DNA from 2 places in the Acetobacter sp. JWB genome. Region 2 is predicted to be linked to the other one. Evidence: riboswitches for the same ligand, from Rfam matches in the RefSeq annotation. Region 2 holds a riboswitch; the other holds the start of a gene.

Region 1 (4,405 bases), 290 kb from region 2:
GCAACAAGCGCAAGCCCAAGAACAATACTACATACCACAGCGTTCCAATACCCTATAACATTAGAAAGCGCCCGCCCTACCAACAGAGAAATCATGGAAATTGCAATGGAAAGGCCAACCATTGCAAAATACATTTCCGTCCGCAGGCCAATGGTTTCTTCCTGACCAACTGCGGGTGGGTTCGGCGGATATTTCAAATCTGGTATCAACACAAACGTTAAAAACCCAACACTGGCAAGCAACAAAGCCATGCTGCGTGGGCTTAATGCTGCAAGGCGTTGGTACGCAAATGCGAAAACAATAGCAAAAATACCGCCATATGCTGCGCCATACATGAGTACAGCAGTAAGCAGCCCCCAAGATGCCTGCACGCTACGGCTTACCAGTTCAGGTTCTGGCGCCGCACCTGCGGCAGCATCCTGCGCAGCTTCAAACGCAATAGCTAAAGCAACCTGCGGTTCACCAAAAAATTTTGCAAATACAAAAGAAAGCAATGCAGCCAGAATGCCCGCGACCATGCCGCGGGCTAAAAGACGACCAACCATGAGTAAAACTTTCTTTTAGTGCCTTAGTGGCAGGGGAAACCAAGCAGGTGGCGGCCATCATGCACAAATTCATGCACGGCATGCCCGGAAATTAGGGAAGTAGCGCCCTGCTCTGCACCCACAAAGTAGATCAGCAGTGCAGAAACAATCAGACCGAAAACAGCCCAAGGCAGAATGGCGCGAACCGGAATGCTCTGGCCCGCTGCCGCAACCGGCATAGCTGTATGAACAGATGTGTTCATGATGTTGTATCCTTTATTTAACAGAGCCCACCGTAGCAGGCACAAAAGAGTTTGAAACAGAACGTCATGGTTTGGTCGGCCCTCATCATAGAATGACAAAGCCTAACAGCAAGGGCATTCCGAACACGCCTGCTGCTCCCCCGCCCCTAGAAAGTGATATTGGAGTGGAGCCCGAAGATGGCTTCGTTCCCGACGAGGCGGTTACCTGTCCAGTCTGTTACACCGCCAGAGGGGTGCCAGACATACTGGAAGTCTGGCTGCATGACCCACCAAGGCGTGACCTGCGCCTGATAGGTGAGTTCCAGATGGTTTTCATTACCCTGCACAGGCGCACCAGAGTTACGGTCATACCGCCGCTGGCCAGAAGAAGCCCGGCCAATGCCCCAGCCCAGACCCACCGTATCATTGTCACGCCCCTTGAACGGAGCCTTGAGGTTGATACCCGCATCAATGGCAAAGCTGATCATGTTCCGATCCCCACCATTACCCGTGGCGCGTGCAAAGACACCCACAGACTGCGGAGACTGGAGCGAGGGCCGCCAGATCATCTGGTCAATAATGCCATAGACCATCCAGTTGCCCCGATCCCACCGCGGAATGCCCGTGGTGTCAGCCGCACTCCCCAGTGGCTTGCCCTGATTGTTGTAACGATAATCAGGGAACTTGGCGGTATCGTAATACCCACCCAATTTGTAGATACCTGGCAGGCCGGGATCCTTGGTGACATGTGACATGTCATCAGGCTGGGGGTTGAGGGCATATTGCAGTTCGGTAATCAGCAGGGCGCCAGTGCCCATGTTGAAGTTGGCGCCATCCTCATCATGGGTATTCTGGTTGGTGGGGTCTGCGCTGTTGCCCCCGTTTTGAATACCAAAGGAGTTGTTGCGGTTGCCCGGCGGGTTATCATCCGCTGCGGCAAACATGAAGGTGAACTTATCTGTTGGACGGTAACGGATACGGATGGCGGGGGAAGAGAGCGGCCAGGATGGCCCACCCGCATACAGGTTGACCGATGGCGCCATGGGCCAGCCGAAGTTGGAGTTCAGATACAACGCCCCGTAATCACTGATCAGGAACTCGGTATCCAGATCCTGCTGCCCGATCTTGACGTCCAGCTTGCCATCCAGAAAAGACTGTTGGTACCACAGCTCGAACAGACGGGTGGAACGATCGGCCTCAAACCCGCTGACGGGGTTGAAGTTGGCCAGATGATCCTGCGAGATAGAGCGTCCACGCAACTGAAGGGCGCTGACATTGAACGTGCCGCCCTTCAGGCCGATCAGCTTTTCCAGATCCACTGTCAGGGTAGGCATGGTTACCCCATCATAGGCAGGGCCGGTGCCTGATCCACTGGCGCCATCAGCCCCCGAGGCCGAGCCCCCCGTGGCGTTGCCCCACAGCTCATCTATTTCCTGAATGTCAAAGCTGATACCGTGTTTGGCCATCCAGTCTCGCGCGCCCCACATGTTGCCCAGCAGGTGGTCGCTCATGTCGGGTGTGTCATCGCCCTTTTTCTCGGCAGCCGCATCTTCGGATGCGCGTTGGGAATCCCGCACCGTGGCCGGGTCAATCTGTTCAATCAAAGGCCCAGAATTGCCTAACCGACGACGATCCTGCTCAATCTGCGTCTCCTCACCATGCGCTAAGGCAGGCAAGTTGCCCAACACACCTCCGGCCAGAAGCAAGCAATGCAGAGAATACGGAAATTTCTTCCAAGTTCTGTTTGTAAAGATAGGCATTGTTACGCTTCACCGTGCAGCGTGAAGGCAAAACAACAGGAAGAATTAACGGAAAAACCTGCCAAAGGCAGAGGAGTAAGCATAGTACACTATCCACCTCCGATTCCCTCGCCCGGCGGTTAAACAAGACAACAACGGCAGGTCTCCTGACTTGCGGGTCATCGCACGTTACTCAGCCTTCCCGATGCTACCATCAGTGGCTGCCACTTTAAAGCGACCAAGGAGTAATATGCTCTCCGCCTACAGTTGCGAGGGCAGTTGCCGACTTGGTTCTGATACAGAACCTCCGGCATTCCCTTTCAAACCCGCTTGCGCGGGACCGTTGCAAGATGGCGCAACCCTTACCTTATTTTTGCCTCACATTTCAATCTTTGCCTGAATTGCATGGATAACTCTTGCCAGCAGCCGCATTTTAACCCACCAGTTCCTCCACACTTTACCCCTGACTGGCGGCTTATGGACCAACGATACCGCATTCCACCTCTTGCCATGCTCAACGCCTTTACGGCGTTTGCACGCACAGGCGGAATTAGACGCGCCGCAGCAGAGCTGCGTGTGGATCACGCAGCCATCAGCCGCCATATTCGAGATCTGGAAAATATTCTGGGCACCCCTTTGCGGGATAAGGAAACAGGCACCCTTACATTAGCAGGCCACACCTATTATTCCCGCATAACCCCACTATTAGAAGAACTGGCCACAGCTACGGCAGATATTCGCAACCATACGCCGCCCCTTACCATTACCTGTGCGCATGGTTTTGCTTACCATTGGCTGCTACCACGGCTTTCCACTTTTCGGCGCGCACATCCTCAACTAGAAATTATGCTACGCCCGGTAGATGCCAACACGGCGTTCCATGTTACCGGCGTGGAAACAGATAATCATGCTCATATCGGCTATGTGCGAGATGATGCGCCGTTAGCAGAACCCCGCAACACACGCAGCATGATTATTGCCCGGCCTGATGTTTTTCCGGTAGCTGCCCCCCTCTGCCTGACAGAACTGGGAGGACAGCCTCGCACAACAGCAGATTTACTCCGCGCACCCTTGTTGCAAGAAGAAGATGAAGCCGAATGGAAACTTTGGTTTCATGCGCAGAATGTTGCCTGCACAAAACTGCCTGCCGCAACGCGCCTTTGGCAGGCCCACATCACACTGGCTGCTGCCCGCGCGGGAGAAGGAATTGCTTTGGGCAATATTTTCCTGCTGGGGAATGATCTTGAAACAGGCCATCTGGTGCGGGTGCAACCAACGCAAACCCCACTGCGAGAAGTGGCTTTGGGGGCTTATCTTCTGCGCGCGTCCACAGCCACGTGGGAGAAAAAATCCCTCATCACATTCCGAAACTGGCTTTTGGAACAGGTGGAACTGGAAACACAGAACACCCCCTCTCTGCCCTAATGGCAGCTAAGCATTGTGCGGAACGGTATATGTGCTCTGAAAGAGCGGTGACCTTTTATCACCACAGAGGCAACAAAAAATCTCCTCCCCCTCCTGTGTGAAACATTTTACGGAACAGAAATAACTTTGCCCGCAACATAGTTCCCGGGAGCCCGTATTAATGGCCACGAATAAAGACCTTCTGAACCGCCGCACCCATGCTGTGCCACGCGGTGTTGCCACCTCCACCCCCGTTTTTGCAGATCGCGCAGAAAATGCTGAACTATGGGATGTGGAAGGCAAACGCTATGTTGATTTTGCAGGCGGCATTGCCGTTCTGAACGTTGGCCACCGCCACCCAAAAGTGATGGATGCTGTTAAAAAGCAGCTAGATCGCTTTACCCACACAGCTTTTCAGGTTTCTGCTTACGAAGCCTATATTGAGCTGGCCGAAAAGCTGAACGCCCGCGCCCCATTTTCTGGCGATGCCAAAACC
Region 2 (4,405 bases):
CGGGCTTGGTGTGACAGGCAATACAATCTGATGCAGTGGCAATATAAGCACCACGGTCCAGAACAGCCTGATCCGAGGCTGCATCTTCTGCATGGACAGGTGGCTGGGTAAGAGCGCAAACACCAAGCACCGTGCCTGCCGAAAGAAGGGTGCGCAAGGTTTTGGAAAAATCAGGCATGAGCAAGTTCTTTTTTCAGCGTATCGGCAACGCGTAGCGCCAAGGCAGCTACAGTCAGGGTGATGTTGCCGGTGCCAACGGTTGAGAAAACCGAGGAACTGGCAATAAACAGATTGTCATGATCATGCGTTCGGCAATGGCCATCCACCACGGAATCCTTGGGATCTGTGCCCATAATGGTGCTGCCTGCGGGATGATCCTGCGGGAAGTAGCCCGGTGTCCACTGTTCATCCGTACCGTGCATCAGTTTGATTAGGTCGCGGAAAACATAGCGTGTGTGTTCACAACTGCGCACAGTGTATTCGGGCAGCTTATAGTACACTTCTGGGTGCGGAATCCCCAGAATGTCCTTATGATCTTTGCTGAGTGTCAGACGGTTGTTGGGATCTGGCAGGGCTTCGTTATGGCTGAACAGCCGCACAGTGTGTGAAGCTAGGTAACGGATCTGTTCTTCCAGTTCCCGGCCAACGTACCCTTTGGAAATAGCTAACTGGGTAGCCAGATCCACTTGGTTATCATCCACCATGTGCACAAGGTAGGCCCCACGGTCTGAGCGCCAGTTTCCATCACGGAAATTGTCGATCACGTTGGTTTCCAGCGGCCCACGGCCCGGCCACAAGGCTTGATCGCCACTGATGAAGGTAACCTGTACACCGGTATGATCCATCATGTTGCGGCCTACATGGCCGGAACTGTTGGCAACACCATCCGGGCTTTGTTCATCAGCAGAAAGCAGCAGCAGTTTAGCTGTTTCAATGCAGTGCGCAGCAATAACAAAATATTTGCCCGTAACGCGGTGTGACCCTTTGTCGGGGTCAAAGTAATGCACGGCGGTTACGCGCTTGTTCGCGCTGTCTCGCTCAATCTTATACACCACAGCGTTGGGGATAAACTTAGCCCCGGCAGCTTCTGCATGGTAAACGGAATAGCTACCGTTATACATGGCCCCAATAGGGCAGATGGGCATGCAGTTATTATGCCCTTCACACGTTGGGCGGCTATCATACGGGCGGGTGTTACGTGCTTGTGGTTCGTGCACCACGCGCCACGGCGTTTTTTCCTGAATCAGTTTGCGGAATTGTTGTGCAGCGTAAGAAATGGGCAGTGCATCCATAGGATATGGCTGTCTGCGGGGAGACCCAAGATCTTCCACCGCAGGATCTGGCCCGCAAACCCCCATCATGACTTCTGCCTGATAGTAAAAGGGTTCCAGATCATCGTAAGTCAAGGCCCAATCGCGGCCCTGACCGTAACGTGTTTTGAGTTCAAAGTCTGATGGTAGGTAACGCCATGCGCACCCAGCCCAGTGCCATGTGGTGCCGCCCATCATACGTAAGTAAACCTGCTGATAGGCTTCGGCATTTGGGCCGGAGGTATGCAGATACTCGTTAGGGGTTTGCTGATCAGGCGGATGCCGTGCCCAAGGCACAGCCGGGAATGGCCCCTGATAAGAGGGTTTGTTTTCCAGATTGCGGAAGTTTTCTACAAAATGCTGGCGGTCAACACGTGGGCCAGCTTCCAGCACAATGACGGAAATACCGGCGCGCGCCAGTTCGTTGGCAATAGAACTACCTGCAACGCCTGATCCTACGATCACAACGTCGGCTGAAAGATTTTCTTCGGAGGGCATAAAGCGGGGTATCCCGTAAGATCAGGTCGGTTCGATAACAAGGGCGGAAGCAGAAAGTGCAGGGTGCCCTTTTGGGCGTGCAACTTCTGGTGGCTTGCTTGTCCAGTAGAATGGGCCGCCTGTTGCATAGGTTTTGGGGTAAACGGCATCCTTGGTGATGTCGAACATCAGGGCGGAGCGGTAAACCACCACTTTGCCATCCGCAATACCTCGGTACCAGCCGGTTAGAATTTCGTGGATGACATCTTTAAGTTTGGGATCAGATTTTTCTGCTGCATGAGCAAAGGCAGATGCCGTCGTAAATTTTTCTCGCTCTAGTAGAGTATGCAGGGCGTTAAGTTTATCCTGTCGATCGGCATTGGCATGCACGATATTGGCATATAGGGCCGCACCAATCTGGGGGTTTAGCGTATCTCTATCTGTCAGTCGCTGGGATATCTGCATAAAGCGAGAGAGGTCTTCAGTGTTTGGTGTAGTAGGCGCGGTATTAGCAAGCGCCGCACCTGTTGTGCCTGCAACAGAAAGACCAATACCACCTAAAAGCACATCCCGACGGGACATGCGCAACAGTTTATTCAGGCGCATGGCGTTAGGAGATGAACACCACTCCGCCACAGGCTGCCCCTCGTGCGTTTGTCTCATTCTTCGGATTCTCCCTACAAAACCGGGCTCCGCATTGTCAGAATGAAACATTGCGGAGAAATATCGAGTTCAAAATTACGGGTAGTTTTATAGGGACGGCCTGAGCTTGCAAGCTGTTGTAATGGAATAATAGGTTATTTCATGCTTCGTTGAAGCAGGTATGCTTAGGGGTTAATGTGGCAGTTGTTGCCTATACGGCCATGAAACGGCTGCCAGGTATCGGTTCTACCAAAGAGCTCCAAACCTAAAAAACCATGCAGTTTCAGGGCACCATCGTCCGCTATCCATATAATGGCATCGTAAGTATTTTTGCTCTGAGGATCAAAGATATGACCTTTCCAGTGGTCATGCCGGTCTTCCATGGGATGGAAGCCTTTGAGCATCTGAAGGTTACATTCTGTTTTTCTACGGCCAGAAGCTTCTTCATCTTGTGTTAGGTTTAACCCTACAAGGTTCCCACACATTTTATCGCCACAGGTGTGGATATTGAATACGCCTTTACCGTCTTCCGTAATCCATCGTCCGGTTATGGCTGGTGTAGGGGTGCTTTCTGCATGAGCGTTGGAGGGGATATTGCTCCATGCAAGAAGCAGTGCTGTTAAAAATGAGCTAAAGGCATGTTTATGCATGTTACTGCCTGTTTTGCCGCTGCCGGTTCATCCCGCCCGGTATGATGTGCCTGATGGAGGCAGGTCTCCTGGCTTGGGGATATGGTATGTTAGACCTTTTACCTTCCCAGCCGTGTTTATCGGCCAGTGGCTAGCCGTGACCGGCAGCAGGTCAAACCTCCCCTTACAGTTGCGGGAGCAGCTGCCGACTATAAGATTCTGCTTCAATTTAAGGCAGAAATCCGTACACGGCATTCCCTTTCAAGCCGCTTGCGCAGCACCATCCATCTGTTTGAATATATATTCTAGCAATAAGCAGGTTTGGTGCCAGTATGAGAAAAGCAGGGCAGGTGAGATGTTTTTGCGCCTCGCTTTGCCTTACAGGGCAGCAATAACCTTAAGCCCTGCCAGAATAGCATTGGGAATAACCGAGGTTTCTCCGGGGCGCATCATGTACTCAAACTCGGATGTAATAACCAAGCCCGGTGTGACAGGAATGCCGTAATATGCTTCCAGAATTGCAGAATGTGTTTGTGGCCCATTGATATAGGGGCCAAGGGGAACGCCCGCAGCTTCCTGCATATGTTGCCCATAGGCCAAGCGTGGGCTGAGTTGGTAATAGGAATACATGACGCCCAGACGATCCAAAGGCCGGTGGGGGATAATACCCAAAAGGGAAGCCCCTGCGTAGAACTCATTTGAGAATGTGGAGTTACTTGGCGTGTTATGAATGAAGCCAGCTAGCACATATCCGCCAGCCATCTGATGTTCGCCATGGCTGCGATACACCATCTGGTCTGCCTCTATATAAAATGTATCACGCGGTTTGAGTTTGTGCGGATGCACAGAGCCCGCAAAAGCAGCGGGAATGGTGCCAACCATATCGGGGTAAGGAGACGTGTCATGCCCAAAACCGATTTTGTAATGGCCCGGAAGCTTGCGCGTGCCAAAAAATGGTTCCCACGTTAACTCAATGGGAGTTTGAATACCTGTATAAGGCTCATCGCCCCATGCCCAACCTGTATTGTCACGTGCTTTGGGGCCTATGCGATAAATACCAGTGCGCAGGATAAGATCATGTGTTGGCCGAAAGCGCACTGTGCCTCCCCATGATGTTTTGGGGTAAACGCTCCAACCTGCCGGTTCTCGTATAGCCATGGGTGCAGAGCACATGGTCATGAATGTGCACAGTAAAATAGAAGTAGAATAGGTATGTGTAAGTGAAATGCGTCCGACATTGATATTGATACGGTTGTGGAGAAAAGATTTTTCTAGATACAGATCGGCAAGGCGGGCCGCTGCGGGGCCGTGAATACTCCATACTTCTGTAAGAAGTACATTTCTTTC

Evidence for each region. Region 2 has a riboswitch for cobalamin ahead of DS739_RS10970 (DUF2147 domain-containing protein). Riboswitches for the same ligand answer to the same signal wherever they lie in the genome.
Region 1: it holds a riboswitch for cobalamin, as region 2 does, so the genes downstream of both, DS739_RS12315 (carbohydrate porin) here and DS739_RS10970 (DUF2147 domain-containing protein) in region 2, are expected to answer to the same signal.

Annotation. Positions count from the first base shown of each region.
Region 1 covers NZ_CP030871.1:2,604,147-2,608,551, forward strand. The annotation lists gene DS739_RS12305 (CbtA family protein) at 1-545, opposite strand, end outside; gene DS739_RS12310 (CbtB-domain containing protein) at 569-787, opposite strand; gene DS739_RS12315 (carbohydrate porin) at 934-2,526, opposite strand; cobalamin riboswitch at 2,645-2,865, opposite strand; gene DS739_RS12320 (LysR substrate-binding domain-containing protein) at 2,983-3,930, shown strand; gene gabT (4-aminobutyrate--2-oxoglutarate transaminase) at 4,091-4,405, shown strand, end outside.
Region 2 covers NZ_CP030871.1:2,316,664-2,321,068, reverse strand. The annotation lists gene DS739_RS10985 (cytochrome c) at 1-178, opposite strand, end outside; gene DS739_RS10980 (GMC family oxidoreductase) at 171-1,808, opposite strand; gene DS739_RS10975 (sorbitol dehydrogenase family protein) at 1,830-2,501, opposite strand; gene DS739_RS10970 (DUF2147 domain-containing protein) at 2,615-3,079, opposite strand; cobalamin riboswitch at 3,120-3,358, opposite strand; gene DS739_RS10965 (carbohydrate porin) at 3,437-4,405, opposite strand, start outside.